Linked DNA regions of Piscinibacter sp. HJYY11. Each later gene encodes a partner of the first gene's protein in a complex. Links are inferred from orthologs where the notes say so. Each region holds a gene or a part of one and is shown on either strand. Other genes may lie near its edges.

Region 1 (5,250 bases):
CTGACCGCCACGAGCACGCCGCCCCAGCGGGGCAACGGGTAGCGGCCGGCCTTGAGGATGCGCAGGCTGGTCTCGGGCTCCGCGTCGGCGGTGTGCGCCGCACGCTGGTGCGTCAGGCGGCCACGATGGCGGTGAAGCACGCCTTGCGGCCACTCCCAGCGTGCATCTCCCGTGCCGGGCAGCTCAGCCTGCAGCCGCTGGAGCAGCGTCGAGCCAGGCAAGGCCCCGCCCTCGCGCAAGAGCCAGGCACGCAGGGCATTGACCTGCCGCGGTGGGCTGAGGGCCCGCCAGGCCGACAGCTTGAGGCCCTCGGCATCGGCTACCTCGGCGAGGTCGATGGCGGCCAGTTCGGCCAAGGCTTCGGTCGCCTGTGCCGCCCAGGTCGCCGCGTCGGCCAGGCTCGCATCGGCCTGCGGAAAGGCCGCCGCGAGCGACGGCCACACCTCGAGGCGCAGCCGATTGCGGGCGAAGCGCGCTTGATCGTTGCTGTCGTCGTCGACGAACCGCAGACGGTGCTGCCGCACGTAAGCTTCGATTGCCGACCGGGGCCGTTGCAGCCACGGGCGTTCCCATCGCACGCCATCGCGCTCGGCCACCGGCGGCATGCCGGCAAGGCCGGCCACACCGGCACCGCGCAGGGCCTGCAGCATGAAGGTCTCGGCCTGGTCGCGCTGGTGGTGGGCGAGCAGCACCACGGACGCGCCTTCCTGAAGCGCCATCTCGCGCAGCGCCCGGTAGCGCTCGCGGCGGGCCCACGCTTCGACACTCTCGCCCACCGCCGGACGACGCGCGAGCCGATGCGCACAAAGGCGAACAGGCAAGCCTTGCTTCACCCAGCGGGCGCACTGCCGCTGTGCGTGCAGCAGCCAGTCATCGGCATGCGGGCTCAGCCCGTGGTGGACATGGAGGGCAAGAACTTCAACGCCCTGCCCCACCGCGGCGGTGGCGGTGGCATGCAGCAGGGCGGTGGAATCGCGGCCGGCGCTGTAGGCGACCGCGATGCGTCGAGGTGGATCAGCGGTCGCTGGTGTCCGTGAAGCGGCCATAGGACTGCAGTCGCTCGTAGCGCCGCTGCAGCAGTTCCTTGGGCTTGAGGTCGACGACCTGGCGCAAGGCATCGTTCAAGGCACGCTTGAGGAACGCGCACATCTGCTTCGGGTCGCGATGGGCACCGCCCACGGGCTCGTTGACGATCTTGTCGATGAGCCCCAGGGCCTTCAACCGGTGGGCGGTGATGCCGAGTTGCTCGGCTGCGTCGGGTGCGCGCTCTGCCGTGCGCCACAGGATGGAGGCGCAACCTTCCGGCGTGATCACCGAGTAGGTCGAGTACTGCAGCATCAACACCTGGTCGCCCACGCTGATGGCCAGCGCGCCGCCCGAGCCACCTTCGCCGATGATGGTGACGATGATGGGCACTTCGAGCTGGGCCATCTCGTAGATGTTGCGGCCGATGGCTTCCGACTGGCCACGCTCTTCGGCGCCGATGCCGGGGTAGGCGCCCGGGGTGTCGACCAGCGTGAAGACCGGCAGGCCGAATTTTTCGGCCAGCTTCATCAGGCGCAGGGCCTTGCGGTAACCCTCGGGGCGCGACATGCCGAAGTTGCGCATTGCGCGCTCTTTCGTGTCACGGCCCTTCTGGTGACCGATGACCATGCAGGCCTGGCCATTGAAGCGGGCCAGGCCGCCGACGATGGACTGGTCGTCAGCGAAGTGGCGGTCGCCACGCAGCTCCTGGAAGTCGGTGAAGACCTCGTTGATGTAGTCCATCGCATACGGCCGCTGCGTATGCCGCGAGATCTGCGTGACCTGCCACGGGGTCAGGTTGGAATAGATGTCCTTGATGAGCTGCTGGCTCTTCTTGCCGAGCCGGTCGATCTCTTCGGAGATGTCGACGGCCGATTCGCTTTGTACATAGCGCAGCTCTTCGATCTTGGTTTCAAGCTCGGCAATGGGTTGCTCGAACTCGAGGAAGTGTCGTTTGCTCATCCGTCAGGATCCCGGTGTGTTGACGCGCAGGGCGCGCGTTTTGCGTGAGGCGAGACAGAGGTCTCAGTAAGCCACAGGCAGAGGGTCGAGGCTGCGCCAAATGTACCACGTGGCCACCGAGCGAAAAGGGGCCCAGGCATCGCCGACTTCACGCGCTTCTGCCCTTGATACGGGCTCGCCGCTGAAGTAGTTGATGCTGATGCCCTTGATCAAGCCCACGTCGTCGAGCGGCAGGACATTCGGCCGCATCAGGTGGAAGATCAGGAACATCTCGGCCGTCCAGCGGCCAATGCCGCGGATGGCCACCAGCTCCTCGATGATGGCTTCATCGTCCATCTGCTGCCACTGGCGCACGTGGACCTTGCCCGACTCGAAATGCTGGGCCAGGTCGAGCAGGTACTCGACCTTGCGTGCCGACAGGCCGGCGCTGCGCATCACCGCCGCTTCGATCTGCGCGACCGCGGCCGGCAGCACCCGCGAGGGAGCCCCGTCCATGAGCGCGACGAAGCGATCCCACACCGCCTGTGCGGCCTTGACCGAGATCTGCTGACCGACGATCGAGCGGGCCAGCGTGGTGAACGCGTCACCGCGGCTTTGCAACTGCCCTTCCCCGCACTGGGGAATCAGCTTGCGCATCACGCGGTCGCGCTTGGCGAGGTGCTTGCACGCCTCGTCCCAGTACTCGGGGGTGACGGTTCGCACCGGGCTCACGCTTTGGTCCAGGTGGTGCCCTGCGGCGAGTCCTGCAGCACGATGCCTCGCGCGAGGAGGTCTTTGCGGATCTGGTCGGCGAGCGCGAAGTCACGTGCCTTCTTGGCAGCCGCGCGCGCTTCGATCTGGGCCTGGATCGCGGCGTCGTCGAGGCTTGCTCCCTCTTGCAGGTAGGCGCGCGGGTTCTGCTGCAGCAAGCCAAGTGCGCCACCAAGACCTTTGAGCAACGCGGCCTGCTCAAGAGAGCGCGTCCGGTTCACGTCGGACGCCAGCTCGAAGAGGACGGCCACGGCTTCGGGGGTGCTGAAGTCCTCGTTCATCGCTTCGCGGAAACGAGCCGCTTGCGGCAGCGTCCAGTCCACGGGTGTTGCCGGCACATCGAGATCGAGCAGTGCCGTGTACAGGCGACGCAGGCCGTTCCGAGCGTCTTGGAGGTTGGCGTCCCCGAAGTTCAGCGGGCTTCGGTAATGCGTGCGCAGCATGAAGAAGCGCAGCGTCTCCCCGTCGTAGTGCTTGAGCACGTCGCGGATGGTGAAGAAGTTGCCGAGCGACTTCGACATCTTCACGCCTTCGCCCTCGTCGTTCACGACGTTGAGGAACCCGTTGTGCATCCACAGGTTGACGAAGCGCTTGCCGTTGGCACCTTCGCTCTGGGCGATCTCGTTCTCGTGGTGCGGGAACTGCAGGTCCATGCCGCCGCCGTGGATGTCGAACTGCTCGCCGAGCAGCGCGCAGCTCATCGCCGAGCATTCGATGTGCCAACCCGGCCGACCGGGGCCGTAGTCGCTGGCCCACTTGGCATCTTCGGGCTCGGTGGGCTTGGCCGACTTCCACAGCACGAAGTCGAGCGGGTCATCCTTGCCATCGAGCACCGCCACACGCTCGCCGGCGCGCAGCTGGTCGAGCGACTTGCCCGAGAGCTTGCCGTAGCCTTCGAACTTGCGCACCGAGTAGTTCACATCGCCGTTGGGCGCGCGATAGGCCAAACCATTGCGCTCGAGCTTGCCGATCATTTCGAGCATCTGCGGCACGTATTCAGTGGCCCGCGGCTCATGCGTGGGGGACTCGATGCCAAGCGCTGCCACGTCTTCGTGCATCGCCCGGGTCATCTCGGCGGTGAGCTGGCGGATCGGAATGTTGCGCTCGAGCGCACGCTTGATGATCTTGTCGTCGATGTCGGTGATGTTGCGCACGTAGGTGACGCGATACCCGGAGGCTCGCAGCCACCGCGCGACCACGTCGAACGCCATCATGAAACGCGCATGCCCCACATGGCACAGGTCGTAGATGGTCATGCCGCAGACGTACATGCGCACATGGTTGGGCTCGATGGGAGCGAACACCTCGGTCTGGCGGGTCAAGGTGTTGAAGATGCGCAAGGTCATCGGATGAACTGGGAGCTGGAAGGTGCCCGATGCCGTGAAATTCAACCGGCCAGCTTCACGGTGAAGCACTGGCGCCGGGGCTGTTGAAAGGCCGTCGGACAGTGGGCCTGCGATACAATTTTCGGAGTATAGCGGCCGGGCTTTTGGTGGCGGCTCTCGCCATTCTCCCCTCTTGCACAAGAGCCCACTGAAGGCCCGTCCGAGCTTCCAAGGCGCCGCAGTCCGGTGCCCGCAACCCACCCCCACGACGTCGATGGTCCGTCTACCTTCTCCGCTTCTGAGCCTCGCCATCGCGGCCGCGATGACCTTTGCCGGTGGTGCGCATGCCGACGAATATTCTGATGTCGACCGCCTCTTCAGCGCAGGTCAGTGGGCCGAAGCCGTGCACAAGGCCGACCAGTTCCTTGCCGCCCATCCCCGTGATGCGCGCATGCGTTTCCTGAAGGGGCTCGCCGTCGCCGAGCAGGGCAAGAACGCCGAAGCCATCGCCATCTTCGTGAAGCTCACCGAAGACTTCCCCGAACTTCCCGAGCCCTACAACAACCTCGCGGTGCTCTACAGCAAGCAAGGCCAGTACGACCAGGCGCGGCGCGCGCTCGAGTCGGCGATCCGCACCAACCCGAGCTACGCCACCGCCTACGAGAACTTGGGCGACGTGTACGCCAAGCTCGCCAGCCAGGCTTATTCCAAGGCGCTGCAGATGGAAGGCAGCAACACCGCGAAGGTCGGCCCCAAGCTCGCGATGATCCGCGACCTCTTCACACCGAAGGCCTCGCCGCTGGCGGTCGCGAGCGCCAAGCCGGTCACCACGGCGAAGCCTCCCGCCGCCCCGTCTCCAGCGCCGGCCGCTGCGCCGGCGCCTGCCCCCGCGGTCGTGACGGCAAAGGCCGCCCCCACGCCGCCGGCACCGCGCGCCACGCCTGCCGCACCTGTTGCGCCGCCGCCCCCAGCTGCCCCCGTGTCCGCCGACGCGGCGCAGGAAGCCCAGGCCGCCGTCCAGGCCTGGGCCAGCGCCTGGAGCCGCAAGGACGTCGAGGCGTACATCGCTGCCTACACGCCCGCATTCACCGGTGGAAAGAGCCGCAAGGCATGGGAAGACGAACGCCGCGCGCGCATCGAAGGCAAGCGCAGCATCTCGGTCACGCTCAGCGACATCGAAACCCGCACG
Region 2 (5,455 bases), 1.1 Mb from region 1 along the record:
TGGCCCTGGGAATCGCATACCGGGGTCAGGCCTACGCGGGCTGGCAGAGCCAGCCCGGTGGCAACACGGTGCAGGACCATCTTGAATCGGCGCTGTCGCATTTCGCGGCCGTGCCGATTCGCACGTTGTGTGCAGGCCGCACCGATGCGGGTGTTCACGGGCTCAACCAGGTCGTGCACCTCGACGCGCCGGTCGAGCGCGAGCCGTTCTCCTGGGTCCGAGGGACCAACCGCTACCTGCCGCCTGACATCGCCGTGCAGTGGTGCCGCGAGGTCGACGACAGCTTTCATGCTCGCAACAGTGCACGCGGGCGCCGCTACACCTATGTGTTGCTCGAATCACCCGTCCGGCCGGCCATCGAGCAGGGCGCTGCAGGTTGGGTGTTCCGCGCCTTGCAGGCCGAGCCGATGCGTGACGCTGCCCAGGTCCTGCTCGGCGAGCACGACTTCAGCAGCTTCCGCTCGGCCGAGTGCCAGGCGGCATCTCCCGTCAAGGAATTGCGCGCCATCACCATCGCCCGCCACGGCGCCTACTGGCGCTTCGACTTCGACGGCTCGGCATTCCTCCACCACATGGTCCGCAACATGATGGGTTGCCTGGTCGCGATCGGCAGCGGGCAGCGGCCGGCAGACTGGATGCGGGAGGTGCTGGCGGCACGCTCGCGCGATGCCGCGGCGCCGACCTTTGCGGCGGCAGGGCTCTACTTTGTCGGGCCGTACTACGATGCCAGCCTGGACCTGCCGGCCCACACGCCGGCGATCGACTGGCTTCCCCACGCATGAGCCACGCATGAGCACCCGCACCCGAATCAAGATCTGCGGCCTGACCCGCGAAGCCGACCTCGACGCAGCCGTCGAAGCCGGCGCCGATGCCGTCGGCTTCGTGCTGTATCCAAAGAGCCCGCGGCATGTGACGGTCGACCGCGCGGCGGCGCTGGCCAGTCGGCTGCCTCCCTTCGTCACACCGGTCGTGTTGCTCGTCAATGCTTCGCCCGGTGAACTGGCGGGTGTGGTCGAGGCCCTCCCGGATGCGATGCTCCAGTTCCACGGCGACGAAACGCCTGGCCAATGCCGCGAGGCTGGCAGGCCTTTCCTGCGGGCCGCACGCATGGCGCCAGGGTTCGATTTGCTAGACTTCGCGCACCAGTATCCCCATGCCCAGGGCCTGTTGCTCGACGCGCATGTCGAGGGTTATGGTGGCAGCGGAAAGGTCTTCGATTGGTCTCAGATTCCCACAAACGTGCCCCGTCCAGTCGTTTTGTCTGGTGGGTTGCATGCCGGAAATGTGACCCAAGGGATTCTTCAGGTACGGCCCTCGGCCGTTGACGTCAGTTCCGGCGTCGAGGCTGCCAAAGGCATCAAGGATGCCGCAGCCATCCGCCGGTTTTGCGAGGCCGTCCGCGACGCGGATGCGCGCATCGCAGACTCAGCCACCTGAAAAGCGAGACAACCATGTTGAACTACCAGCAGCCCGACGCCCGCGGGCACTTCGGGCCGTATGGCGGCACTTTCGTCGCCGAAACCCTGATCCACGCCCTCGACGAGCTCAATGCCGCCTATGAGACGGCGCGCAAAGACCCTGCGTTCATCGCCGAGTTCGAGCACGAGCTCAAGCATTTCGTCGGCCGTCCGAGCCCTGTCTACCACGCGGCCCGCCTGAGCCGCGAGCTGGGCGGCGCGCAGATCCACCTGAAGCGCGAAGACCTGAACCACACCGGCGCGCACAAGGTGAACAACACCATCGGCCAGGCGCTTCTCGCCAAGCGCATGGGCAAGCCGCGTGTGATCGCTGAAACCGGCGCCGGGCAGCACGGTGTGGCCACGGCCACCGTCTGTGCCCGCTACGGCATGGAGTGCGTGGTCTACATGGGCAGCGAAGACGTGAAGCGCCAGTCGCCGAACGTCTACCGCATGCACTTGCTGGGCGCGCGGGTGGTGCCGGTGGAGAGCGGCTCCAAGACGCTGAAGGACGCGCTCAATGAAGCGATGCGCGACTGGGTCACGCACATCGAGAACACCTTCTACATCATCGGCACCGTGGCCGGCCCGCACCCGTATCCGGCGATGGTGCGCGACTTCCAGCGCGTCATTGGTGACGAGTGCCTGCTGCAGATGCCCGAGCAGATCGGCCGCCAGCCCGATGCGGTGATCGCCGCGGTGGGCGGGGGCTCGAACGCGATGGGCATCTTCTACCCGTACATCCAGCACGAGAAGACGCGCCTGATCGGCGTTGAAGCCGCAGGGCAGGGGCTCGAATCGGGCAAGCACTCGGCCAGCCTCAGCAAGGGCTCGCCCGGCGTGCTGCACGGCAACCGCACCTACCTGCTGCAGGACGACAACGGCCAGATCACCGAGACGCATTCCATCTCGGCCGGCCTCGACTACCCCGGCGTCGGCCCCGAGCACGCGTACCTGAAGGACATCGGTCGCGCCGAATACGTCGGCATCACCGACGACGAGGCGCTCGCCGCCTTCCACCGCCTGTGCCGCACCGAGGGCATCATCCCGGCGCTCGAGTCTTCGCATGCCGTTGCGCAAGCCATCAAGATGGCCCCGACGATGAAGCCCGACCAGCACCTCCTCGTCAACCTCTCCGGGCGTGGCGACAAGGACATCGGCACCGTGGCCGACCTCTCCGGCGCCGAATACTTCGACCGCCCCTCGCAGGCCGGCCGCACGGTGAAGGGGGCCAGGTGATGAGCCGCATCCAGGCCGTGTTCGCAGCGCTTAAGGCGCAAGGCCGCAAGGCGCTGATTCCTTACGTGATGGCCGGCGATCCGTACCCCGACGCAACGGTCGAGGTCATGCTGGCGATGGCGAAGGCCGGCGCCGACGTGATCGAGTTCGGCGTGCCCTTCTCTGACCCGATGGCCGATGGCCCCGTGATCCAGGCCGCCGGCGAGCGCGCCTTGGCCAAGGGCATCGGCATGCCGCAGGTGCTCGAGTTCGTGCGCCAGTTCCGCCGCAGCAACGACACCACGCCCATCGTGCTGATGGGCTATGCCAACCCGATCGAGCGCTACGACCAGCGCGCGGGCGAGGGGGCATTCGTGCGCGACGCCAAGTCGGCCGGTGTCGACGGCGTGCTGGTCGTGGACTACCCGCCCGAAGAATGCGAGGCCTTTGCCACGCAGATGCGAGCGGCAGACCTCGACCCGATCTTCCTGCTGGCGCCCACCTCCACCGACCAGCGCATCAAGGACGTCGCCCGGGTCGCCACCGGCTTCGTCTACTACGTGTCGCTCAAGGGCGTGACGGGCTCCGGCGCGATCGACACCCAGTCGGTGGCCGACAACCTGCCGCGCATCCGCGCCCACGTGAAGGTGCCGGTCGGTGTCGGTTTCGGCATACGGAATGCCGAGACGGCCAAGGCTGTTGGCGCAGTTTCGGATGCCGTCGTGATTGGCGCCCGCATCGTGAGCCTGCTCGAAACCCAAACGCGCGACAATGTCGCTTCCGCCGGCGCGGCGTTCATCGCCGAGATCCGCGCGGCCCTCGATTCCCTGAAAGGAGTTCCCGCATGAGTTGGCTTGAAAAACTGCTGCCTCCGAAGATCCAGCAGACCGACCCGGCCGAGCGGCGCACCGTCCCCGAAGGCTTGTGGATCAAGTGCCCGTCCTGCGAGACGGTGCTCTACAAGAACGACCTCGAGCAGAACCTCAACGTCTGCCCCAAGTGCGCCCACCACCACCGCATCGGTGCACGTGCGCGCCTCAATGCCTTCCTCGACGGCGAAGGCCGCTACGAGATCGGCCAGGAGGTCGTGCCGGTCGATGCGCTCAAGTTCAAGGACAGCAAGCGCTACCCCGATCGCATCAAGCAGGCCATGGAAGCCACTGGCGAGACCGATGCCCTCGTGGTGATGGGCGGCGCGCTGCACACCATCCCCGTGGTCGCAGCCTGCTTCGAGTTCGACTTCATGGGGGGCTCCATGGGCTCGGTGGTCGGTGAGCGCTTCGTGCGCGGCGTCGAGATGGCCGTCGAGCAGAAGGTGCCCTTCATCAGCTTCACCGCCACCGGCGGCGCCCGCATGCAGGAAGGTCTGCTGAGCTTGATGCAGATGGCCAAGACCAATGCGGCCATCACGCATCTGTCGAAGAGCAAGCTGCCCTTCATCAGCGTGCTGTGCGACCCGACGATGGGTGGCGTGTCGGCCAGCTTCGCCTTCATGGGCGACATGGTGATCGCCGAGCCCAAGGCGCTGATCGGCTTCGCCGGCCCGCGCGTGATCGCCGACACCGTGCGCGAGAAGCTGCCTGAAGGTTTCCAGCGCGCCGAGTTCCTGATGCAGACCGGTGCCATCGACGCCATCGTCGACCGTCGCGAGCTGCGCACCGTCATCGCGAAATCGATCGCCATGCTGCAGCGGCAAAGCGCGGACGCGGTGGCCTGATCGTCACGGCCTCAACGCGACAAGGGCGGCCTCGGCCGCCCTTGTGCATTCCAAACCTCCTTCAATCCCATGACCCTGCCCACCACGCTGGCCGAATGGCTGGACCACTGCGAGCGCCTGCACCCCAAGAACATCGACATGGGCCTTGCGCGCAGCGAGGAGATGAAGCGCCGCCTGAACCTCGATTTCAAGGTGCCGGTCATCACCGTGGCAGGCACCAACGGCAAGGGCTCGACCTGCACGATGATCGAGTCAATCGGCCTCCACGCCGGCTACAAGGTGGGCCTCTACATCAAGCCCCACTTCGTGCACTTCGAAGAGCGCTGCCGCGTCAACGGGTCGATGGTGTCGGCTGGCGATCTGCTGCCGCACTTCGAGGCGGTGGAGAAGGCACGCGGTGACATGCCGCTGACCTATTTCGAGTTCACGAGTCTCGCGATCTTCCGGCTGCTGTCGATGGCCGAGCTCGACTTGGTGATCCTCGAAGTCGGCCTCGGCGGCCGGCTCGACACGGTCAACGTGATCGACACCGACTGCGCCGTCATCACCAGCATTGCGCTCGACCACATGGAGTACCTCGGCCCCGACCGCGAAGCCATCGGCCGCGAGAAGGCCGCGATCATGCGGCCGGGCAAGCCGGCGATCTTCAGTGACCCGGTGCCGCCGGCCAGCGTGGGCGACCACGCGAAGAGCATCGGCGCAGACCTCTGGCAGATCGGCGTCGATTTCAATTTCGCAGGCGACAAGCAGCAGTGGGGCTGGGCCGGCCGAGGCCGTCGCTACAGCGGCCTGGCGTACCCGGCGCTGCGCGGTGCGAACCAGCTGCTCAATGCATCGGGCGCGATCGCGGCGTTTGAAGCCTTGCGGGATCGCCTGCCGATCAACGCTCAGGCGATTCGCAGCGGCCTGGCCACGCTCGAGTTGCCGGGCCGCTTCCAGATCGTGCCTGGCCAGCCGACGCTGGTGCTCGACGTGGCCCACAACCCGCATGCCGTCGGGGCGCTGTTCGAGAACCTCGACCAGATGGGCTTCTTCCCTCGCACCCATGCCGTCTTCGGTGTGA

Evidence for each region.
Region 2: the proteins of JI745_RS01335 (region 1) and accD are in contact, whole or in part, in a solved structure (PDB 8UXZ), measured with the Escherichia coli proteins. The link is inferred for Piscinibacter sp. HJYY11 from one-to-one orthologs.

The regions. Positions count from the first base shown.
Region 1 is NZ_JAERQZ010000001.1:278,276-283,525, reverse strand. The notes cover bases 1-2,794. They hold JI745_RS01335 (acetyl-CoA carboxylase carboxyltransferase subunit alpha), read right to left. Parts: upstream 1,987-2,794; coding sequence 1,015-1,986; downstream 1-1,014. Other genes in these bases: cysS (cysteine--tRNA ligase), read right to left, coding at 2,694-2,794; JI745_RS01330 (DNA-3-methyladenine glycosylase 2 family protein), read right to left, coding at 2,050-2,697; tilS (tRNA lysidine(34) synthetase TilS), read right to left, coding at 1-1,046. In the rest of the region: more of cysS, read right to left, coding at 2,795-4,082; JI745_RS01320 (tetratricopeptide repeat protein), read left to right, coding at 4,336-5,250. UniProt on the Escherichia coli protein: Component of the acetyl coenzyme A carboxylase (ACC) complex. First, biotin carboxylase catalyzes the carboxylation of biotin on its carrier protein (BCCP) and then the CO(2) group is transferred by the carboxyltransferase to acetyl-CoA to form malonyl-CoA.
Region 2 is NZ_JAERQZ010000001.1:1,405,319-1,410,773, reverse strand. What follows is about bases 2,457-5,455. They hold accD (acetyl-CoA carboxylase, carboxyltransferase subunit beta), read left to right. Parts: upstream 2,457-3,519; coding sequence 3,520-4,392; downstream 4,393-5,455. Other genes in these bases: folC (bifunctional tetrahydrofolate synthase/dihydrofolate synthase), read left to right, coding at 4,462-5,455; trpA (tryptophan synthase subunit alpha), read left to right, coding at 2,696-3,523; trpB (tryptophan synthase subunit beta), read left to right, coding at 2,457-2,696. Also shown: tRNA pseudouridine(38-40) synthase TruA, read left to right, coding at 1-782; JI745_RS06380 (phosphoribosylanthranilate isomerase), read left to right, coding at 790-1,437; more of trpB, read left to right, coding at 1,452-2,456.